One region of the Streptomyces violaceusniger Tu 4113 genome, then DNA from elsewhere that is predicted to be linked to it. Evidence: riboswitches for the same ligand, from Rfam matches in the RefSeq annotation. Region 1 holds a riboswitch; the other holds the start of a gene.

Region 1 (4,409 bases):
CCATAGCCGTCCGGTCCGTTCAGCGAGCGTTCCACCAGCACCGCGAGCGGTGTCACGATCAGCAGCGCGACCACCGCCAGCACGCCCCACAACAGCGCCCACTGGGCGGGGCCGTTCGGTCGGCGCGCCGTGCGGCCGGGGTCGACGAGCCGCAGGGCGCTCTCCCGGCGCCTTACGGTCCACGCGTGCAGGGCCAACACGGCCGCGACCGCGGCGAACTGGACGAGGGTGAGCACCGCCGCCGTGGGCAGGTCGAGCAGTTGCGCGGTCTCCCGGTAGATCGCCACCTCCAGGGTGGCGTAGCGGGGGCCGCCGAGGATCTGGATCACGCCGAAGGAGGTGAAGGTGAACAGGAACACCATCAGCGCGGCGGCGGCGACTGCTGGGGCCAGCGCGGGCAGCGTCACCCGGCGCCAGGCCGAGAGCCGGCTCGCGCCGAGCACCCGCGCGGCCTCCTCCTGGCGCGGGTCGAGCTGGGCCCACAGCCCGCCGACAGTCCTGACGACGACCGCGTAGTTGAAGAAGACATGGGCCAGGAGGATCGCCCAGACGGAGGTGTCGAGCCGCACCCCCCACAACTCGTCCAGCAGCCCGCCCCGGCCGAGCAGGGCCAGGAAGGCGGATCCGGCGACGACGGTCGGCAGGACGAACGGCACGGTCACCACGGCCCGCAGCAGCCCCTTGCCGGGGAAGTCGAAGCGGGCGAAGACATAGGCGCCGGGCAGCGCGACCGCGAGGGTGAGGGCGGTCGACGCGACCGCCTGCCAGCAGGTGAACCACAGGACGTCCAGCGTCGCCGGGTCGGTCAGCACCTCGGCGATCCGGCCGAACCGCCACTGCCCGCCGACGCGCAGCCCCCGGGTGACGATGGCGGCCACGGGATAGGCGAAGAAGACCGCGAAGAAGGCGAGCGGCACCGCCATCAGGGCGAGTCGGAGGGCGAGCGCGCGACGGCCGCCGCCGTCTGCCCTGTCGGCCTTACGGTGGCCGTCGGCCGTCTTACGGTTCTCGCCGGGCTCTACAGGACGAGCGAGGACCATGTCTTGACCCACGGCTCACGGTTCTTGGCGATCTTCTGCGGCGCCAGGGTGGCCGAGTCGGCGATCCTGACCCCGTACCGGGTGAACAGCTCCGGCAGCTTGGCGTCCTCGCGCGCCGGGTTGACGTACATGTTCAGCGGGACGTCCTCCTGGAACCGCTTGCTCAGCAGGAAGTCCAGGAGCGCCTTGCCGCCCTTGGTGTTGCCCGCGCCGTTCAGCAGCCCGGCGAACTCCACCTGCCGGAAGCAGGTGCCCGTCGCCACCCCGGTGGGGGCCTTGGCGGGCTTGGTCTTGGCGTCGGCCACCTCGGCCGGCGGGCTCGAGGCGTAGGAGACGACGAGCGGCCGGTCGCCCTTGCCGCCACCGGCCGAGCCGGAGAACCGGTCGTAATAAGCCTGTTCCCAGCCGTCGACGACCTCGACGCCGTTGGCCCGCAGCTTCTTCCAGTAGCCCTTCCAGCCGTCGTCGCCGTACTTGGCGGCCGTGGCGAGGAGGAAGCCGAGACCGGGGGACGAGGTGGCCGCGTTCTCGGTGACGAGGAGGTTCTTGTAGGCGGGCTTGGTCAGGTCGTCCAGCGTCCGGGGCGGCGCCAACTTCTTGTCGGCGAAGTACTTACGGTCGTAGTTGACGCAGATGTCGCCGAAGTCGACGGGGGTGACACGGTGCTCGGCCCGGTCGAGCTGAAGGGCCGCCGGGACCTTGTCGAGACCCTTCGCCGTGTAGGGGGTGAACAGGTCGTTGTCGAGCGCCCGGGAGAGCAGGGTGTTGTCGACGCCGAAGAACACATCGCCCTGGGGGTGACCCTTGGAAAGGATCGCCTGGTTGACGGCGGCTCCGGCGTCGCCCCCGGCCTGCACCCGCACCTTGTAGCCGGTCTCCTTGGTGAACTCCTTGAGGACCGCCTTGGAGGCCGCGAACGAGTCGTGCGTGACCAGGGTGACCGTCTTGGAGTCCGCGCCGCTCTTGGAATCCTCGCCGCAGCCGACGAGCGCGCCCAACGCCAGTGAGCCGAAAAGGGCGGCTGAGATGGCACGCCGAAGCTGGCTGTTCATGGTGATGCTGACTCCCTACGCCGGTATGACCCGGATCAGGTCCGAGGGTCTGCGGCCGTGCCGCACTCTCAGCGCTCTGAGCGCTCCCCTGTCGGAATGTTCACTTGTACGGATATTCAGTTTTACGACCATCGCATGATGCAACGATGCCCAGGCACCGTATCAGCCGGTCCTCAGCGCTCCGAAGCCGCCAGCTGCCCGCAGGCCCCGTCGATCTCCTGGCCACGGGTGTCCCGGACGGTCACCGGCACCCCGTGGGCCTCCAGGGCCGCCACGAACGCCTTCTCGTCCTCGGGCCGGGACGCCGTCCACTTGGAGCCGGGCGTCGGGTTGAGCGGAATGAGGTTCACATGCACCCGGCGGCCCTTGAGCAGCCGGCCGAGCAGATCGGCGCGCCACGCCTGGTCGTTGATGTCCTTGATCAGCGCGTACTCGATGGAGACCCGGCGGCCGGACTTCTCCGCGTACTCCCACGCGGCGTCCAGGACTTCGCGCACCTTCCAGCGGGTGTTGACCGGCACGAGGGTGTCACGCAGCTCGTCGTCGGGCGCGTGCAGCGACACCGCGAGCCGGCACTTGAACCCCTCGTCGGCGAACCGCAGCATCGCCGGCACGAGGCCGACGGTCGAGACGGTGATCCCGCGCTGCGACACCCCGAGGCCGTCGGGCTCGGGGTCGGTGAGCCGGCGGATGGCGCCGACGACGCGGTTGTAGTTGGCCAGCGGCTCGCCCATGCCCATGAAGACGATGTTGGACAGCCGGGCCGGCCCGCCAGGGATCTCACCGTCGCGGAGGGCCCGCATCCCGTCGACGATCTGGTGCACGATCTCGGCGGTGGACAGATTGCGGTCCAGCCCCGCCTGGCCGGTGGCGCAGAACGGGCAGTTCATCCCACAGCCCGCCTGTGAGCTGATGCACATGGTGACCCGGTCCGGGTAGCGCATCAGAACGGACTCCACGAGCGTGCCGTCGAAGAGCCGCCACAGGGTCTTGCGTGTGGTGTCGTCGTCGCAGCTGATGTGCCGCACCACGCTCATCAGCTCCGGCAGCAGCCCGGCGGCCAGCTTCTCGCGCGCGGCGGCCGGTATGTCGCTCCACTGTGCGGGGTCGTCGACGTAGCGCGCGAAGTAGTGACGCGACACCTGACTGGCCCGGAAGGGCTTCTCCCCGAGGGCGGCGACGGCCTCCCGGCGCTCGGCGGGTGTGAGGTCGGCAAGATGCCGCGGGGGCTTCTTGGCCCCACGCGGCGCGGCGAAGGTGAGTTCTCCGGGCTTAGGCATGGTTCACCCAGTGTCGCAGATCAATTCGCGTGACCTGCGGCGGACGGTCGGGATACCCGTCGTCATTGGTCGCCATCTGTCATCGCTGATCCCCCTCGGACGGCCCAGAGACGGCCCGAGCCTTCCCCACTTCCTCAACCCACCACCCTCCCCAGCTCCCATCCCGTCGCCGTCGTCCCACACACCGTGGAGCGGGCGTGGTTCAGGGGCGTCAAGGTGGAGCGCGCCACTGTACGAACGACCTTGACGCCCCTGGGCCGCGTCTGCTCGGCTCTGCCTGGGACGACGGTGACGGGATGGGAGCTCCCGCGCACGCCACGATGGACCTGCGGGCGCAGACGGAGCCCCCGCCATCCCGGAGCCTAAGCGCCCCCGCCGGAGGCACGCTCTCTGGCCTGAGGCTGGCCGATCAGGTCTCAACACTCGGCCCCCGGCCTCCTCGCCTGTGGGCGCGCGTCGGCGGACGGTGCGCGGCGCGGGCCGGAGGCAGGAGCAGAGCGCGACCGGGAGCCGGGAGCGCGCCCGGCGAAGCGGAGCGCAGCCGGGGGCCTTGATGAGGTAGAGAAACCTGTAACAACCCGCCGCCGCTACAGGCTGGCCTGGGCCTCTCCCGTGTCGACGGGCAAGAGGCGACTCGTGAACCCTTCGTGGCACAGCCGCTCGTACGCCTCAGCCACGTCGGCCGGTGTCGGCTGGCTGATCATGAATCCCTGGTCCGGGTAGACCAGCAACCGCTGGAGCGCGCCGACAAGCATGTCGATGACTAGGCGGGGGTCCTGGATGGAATCGACGTACTCACTGAGCGTCATCGGGGTGGACGCACTGACGATCTCGACTTCCGGCCAGAGCTTGCGCGCTGTGGCGTACGACCGTCGTTCCTCGTACGGCTTGCTGATCAGCAGTACGGAAGAGACATCGATACCGGATTCTTCAAGCAGCGCCTTTGAGAAGCGGATGTTCTCGCCGGTATTCCTCGCGTGAGGCTCCAGAAGTACGGCCGAGCTAGGGACCCCAAGCTCCAGCGCCCGCTCCCGGTA
Region 2 (4,409 bases), 6.3 Mb from region 1:
GACGGCGAGCGCCTGCGCACGCCGCTTCACTTCCGTACCGCGATTCTCGCCCAGGGCCCGTGCCGGGGTGCCGGGCAGGCTCGGGTCGGGGGTGAAGAGCCACTCCAGCATCTCTTCGTCGCTGAAGCCGTCGTCCTTCAACAGCGTCAAGGTCCCCACGAGGCCCTTGACGACCTTTCCGTCTGCGATGAACTCCTCGGGCACCTGAAGCACCCTGTTCTCGCCACGGCGCACCGCGATCAGCTGGCCCTCCTTGACGAGCTGCCGGACGCGCGTCACCTCTACACCGAGTCGCTCGGCGACATCGGGGAGGGTGAGCCAGGCGGGGACGAGAGCATCGATCTTTGCGTCAATCTCGGTCACGGAACAAGCCTGCCATCTGGGACTGACAGTGGGTAGCCGGGCGTCCGCCGCGCGGGCCGCCCGGCCCGTCCCACACGCCCCGCACAGCAGTCCGCCGGCCGGTCAGCGGACGGCCGACTTCAGCGGCACCGACGGGTCCTCGGCCCGCGTCCGGTCCAGCCGGGCACCGCGCTCGATCAGCTTGCGCCCCTGGGCCAGATCGCGCGGACGGCCGACGGCCAGCAGGGCGACCAGGGCGCCCTCGCGCAGCCAGCACACCGACCAGGCGGCACCGGCCGGATCGCCGCGCCAGACCAGTTCATCGGCCTCCGAATGGTGCCCGGCGTACTGCACGAAGCGCCCGAACTGCTCGGACCAGAAATACGGCACCGGGTCGTAGACCGCGCCGGGGAAGTGGGCCGCCGTCCGGCTGCCCACCACATTGGCGGCGACGGTGCGCGGCCCCTGCAGCGCGTTGTCCCAGTGGTGCACCAGCAGCCGCGTGCCGTAGCGGGCGGACGGGAAGGAGGCGCAGTCGCCGACCGCGTAGACGTCCGGCGCCGAGGTGCGCAGCCGGTCGTCGGCGGCGACGGAGCGGTCCTCGGCCAGCTCCACGCCCGAGCCCGCCAGCCAGTCCGTCGCCGGCCGGGCCCCGATCCCGACGACCACCGCGCCCGCCAGCAGCCGGGTGCCGTCGCCGAGCACCAGCCCGCTCTCGTCCACGGAGGCCACCCGGGCGCCGGTCACCAGCCGGGCGCCGCAGTCCTCGTACCAGGCCGCCATGGGGGCCGCGACCTCGGCCGGGAGGGCGCCCGCCAGCGGCCGGTCCGCGGCCTCGACGACGGTCACGGCGCAGCCCGCCTCGCGCGCCGCCGTGGCGAACTCCGCGCCGATCCAGCCCGCCCCCACGACCGCGATCTCGCGCTGCCGGGCGAGCACCGGGCGCAGCCGCACCGCGTCGTCCAGGGTGCGCAGCAGATGGACGCCGGGCACGCCCTCGCTGCCCGGCAGCGGGACCGGCTCGGCGCCGGTGGCGATCACCAGGACGTCGTACGGGAGCTCTCCGGTCGCGGTCTCGACCAGCCGCTTGTCCGTACGGAGCCCGGTGACCTGGACGCCGAGCCGCAACGTGATGCCGAGCCCGGCGAAGTCCACGTCGAGCGTGGATCCCTCGGCCTTGCCGAGCAGCACGGCCTTGGACAGCGGCGGCCGGTCGTAGGGCTGGTGGGTCTCCGCGCCCAGCAGGACGATCTCCCCCGCCCAGCCCTGTTCGCGCAGCGCGACGGCGGTCTGCACCCCCGCCATGCCCGCTCCGACGATCACCACCCGCTGTTCGCCGCCGCCGCTCGAGGACGGCTTCGTCGTCGTCTCATCGCTCACACGATCACTGTATTGCGGCTGGTGGGGCGGACCGCAGAGGGCGAGGGGAGATCTCGGGCACAGAGGGGTGGGGCGGTGGGGGGGTCTGGCCCGTCTTGGGTCCTTGGGGGCCGGGTGGCTCCGGCGGGGGTGCGCTTGGTTTTCGGCGGGGTGCGGCTCGGCTCCCGGCGGGGTGCGGCTCGGCTTCCGCCGACCCCCGGATCAGGTAGAACCCCTACACCACTGCCAAGGACGGAACCCGGAGCCTCGGGTGGGGTGCTGGAGGGGGTGGGGTGGGAACCCGGTGGGGGCTGGTGGTCTGGTGGGTGGTCGGGGTTTCGGGCGATTCGGGCCCGTACTAGGGTGGCGGGGCAGAGCACTCGCGGGAGCCCGGACGTACCGGGCTGAGAGGGAGGCTGAAACGGCCTCCGACCGTACGAACCTGATCCGGGTCATGCCGGCGAAGGGAGGGGCAGCGTGTCCACGCACGCACCAGGTCACGAAGACGGACCACACACCTCTGGGCTTGGCCACCGACCATCCGTGGGCGGACCGTACGACGTCCTCGTCATCGGGGGCGGCATCATCGGCCTGGTCACGGCCTGGCGGGCGGCCCAGCGGGGGCTGCGCACCGCCCTCGCCGACCCGGCGCCCGGCGGCGGAGCCGCCTGGGTGGCGGCGGGGATGCTGGCCGCCGTCACCGAGCTCCACTACGGCGAGCAGACCCTGCTCGGGCTCAACTTGGCCTCCGCGCACCGCTATCCGGACTTCGTGGCCGAGCTGGAGGAGGCGAGCGGCCAGGACGTGGGTCACCGCTCTTGCGGCACGCTCGCCGTGGCGTTCGACGCCGACGACCGCGCCCATCTGCGCGAGCTCCACACGTTCCAGCAGGGGCTCGGGCTGGAGTCCGAGTGGCTGACGGGGCGTGAATGCCGCCGACTGGAACCGATGCTCGCGCCGGGCGTACACGGCGGGCTGCGCGTCTCCGGCGACAACCAGGTGGACCCGCGACGGCTGGCGGCGGCGCTGCTCACCGCGTGCGAGCGGGCCGGGGTCGCCTTCCACCGCGCCCGTGCGGAGCGGCTGTTGCTGGACGGCGACCGCGCCACCGGGATCGAGCTGACCGGGGGTACGCGCCTGGCCGCCGAGCGGACCGTACTGGCCGGCGGCAGCCTCAGCGGACGGCTCGCGGGCGTTCCCGACGACGTCCTGCCGCCCGTACGACCCGTCAAGGGGCAGGTGTTGCGGCTGTCGGTGCCCGAGCGGTACGCACCGTTCCTCTCCCGGACCGTACGGGCCGTGGTGCGCGGCGGGCCGGTCTACCTGGTGCCGCGCGAGAACGGCGAGCTGGTCATCGGCGCGACCAGCGAGGAGCTGGGCTGGGACACCACGGTCACCGCGGGCGGGGTGTACGAACTCCTGCGGGACGCCCATGAGGTGGTGCCCGGCATCACCGAACTGCCGCTGGTGGAGACCTGCGCCGGGCTGCGCCCCGGCTCCCCCGACAACGCCCCGATGCTCGGCCCGACCGCGCTGCCGGGGCTGCTGCTGGCCACCGGCCACCACCGCAACGGCGTCCTGCTCACCCCGATCACCGGCGATGTCATGGCCGAGGCGCTGACGAGCGGAGAACTCCCGCCGGAGGCCCGGCCGTTCACCCCGCGGCGCTTCGCGGCCCCCGCAGCCACACCCTCCCCAGCACAGGAGCAGCACCCATGACCGTCTCCGTCAACGGCGAGCCCCGCGAGGTCCCGGACGGGACCACCCTCGACCGGCTTGTCGCGACCCTCACCCAGGCGCCCTCGGGCGTCGCCGCCGCCGTCAACGAGACGGTCGTCCCACGGACCCAATGGCCCGCGACCCCGCTCGGCGACGGTGATCGCGTCGAGGTCCTCACCGCGGTCCAAGGAGGCTGACCCCACCCATGGCTCCCACCACGACCACCACGGCCGCTACTGCCGCTACTGCCGCCACACCCGTCACCACCGCCCCGAACGCCCCTGGCCGCGCGCCCCTCGCCACCCCCGACCCGCTCACCATCGCCGGGACCGACTTCGGCTCCCGCCTGATCATGGGCACCGGCGGCGCTCCCAGCCTGGAGATCCTGGAGCGCTCGCTGCTGGCCTCCGGCACCGAGCTGACGACCGTCGCGATGCGGCGGCTCGACCCCACGGTGCAGGGGTCGGTGCTCTCCGTACTGAACCGGCACGGCATCCGCCCACTCCCCAACACCGCCGGGTGTTTCACCGCCGGTGAGGCCGTGCTCACCGCCCGCCTCGCCCGGGAGGCCCTGGGCACGGACTGGGTCAAGCTGGAGGTGGTCGCCGACGAGCGCACCCTGCTCCCCGATCCGATCGAGCTGCTGGACGCCGCCGAGACGCTGGTCGACGACGGCTTCACGGTCCTCCCGTACACCAATGACGACCCGATCCTGGCCCGGAAGCTGGAGGACGTCGGCTGTGCCGCGATCATGCCGCTCGGCTCCCCGATCGGCTCCGGTCTCGGCATCCGCAATCCGCACAACTTCCAGTTGATCACCGAGCGCGCCACCGTGCCGGTGATCCTGGACGCGGGCGCGGGCACGGCGTCCGACGCCGCGCTGGCCATGGAGCTGGGGTGCGCGGCGGTGATGCTCGCCTCGGCCGTCACCCGGGCCCAGGAGCCGGAGCTGATGGCGCGGGCGATGCGGCACGCGGTGGAGGCGGGCC

Evidence for each region. Region 1 has a riboswitch for thiamine pyrophosphate ahead of STRVI_RS08520 (thiamine ABC transporter substrate-binding protein). Riboswitches for the same ligand answer to the same signal wherever they lie in the genome.
Region 2: it holds a riboswitch for thiamine pyrophosphate, as region 1 does, so the genes downstream of both, thiO (glycine oxidase ThiO) here and STRVI_RS08520 (thiamine ABC transporter substrate-binding protein) in region 1, are expected to answer to the same signal.

Annotation. Positions count from the first base shown of each region.
Region 1 covers NC_015957.1:1,893,319-1,897,727, reverse strand. The annotation lists gene STRVI_RS08525 (ABC transporter permease) at 1-923, opposite strand, end outside; gene STRVI_RS08520 (thiamine ABC transporter substrate-binding protein) at 1,019-2,092, opposite strand; TPP riboswitch at 2,088-2,192, opposite strand; gene rlmN (23S rRNA (adenine(2503)-C(2))-methyltransferase RlmN) at 2,266-3,372, opposite strand; gene STRVI_RS08510 (YdcF family protein) at 3,960-4,409, opposite strand, start outside.
Region 2 covers NC_015957.1:8,222,972-8,227,380, forward strand. The annotation lists gene STRVI_RS33610 (Rv2175c family DNA-binding protein) at 1-363, opposite strand, end outside; gene STRVI_RS33615 (NAD(P)/FAD-dependent oxidoreductase) at 466-1,647, opposite strand; TPP riboswitch at 2,074-2,187, shown strand; gene thiO (glycine oxidase ThiO) at 2,245-3,420, shown strand; gene thiS (sulfur carrier protein ThiS) at 3,417-3,617, shown strand; gene STRVI_RS33630 (thiazole synthase) at 3,626-4,409, shown strand, end outside.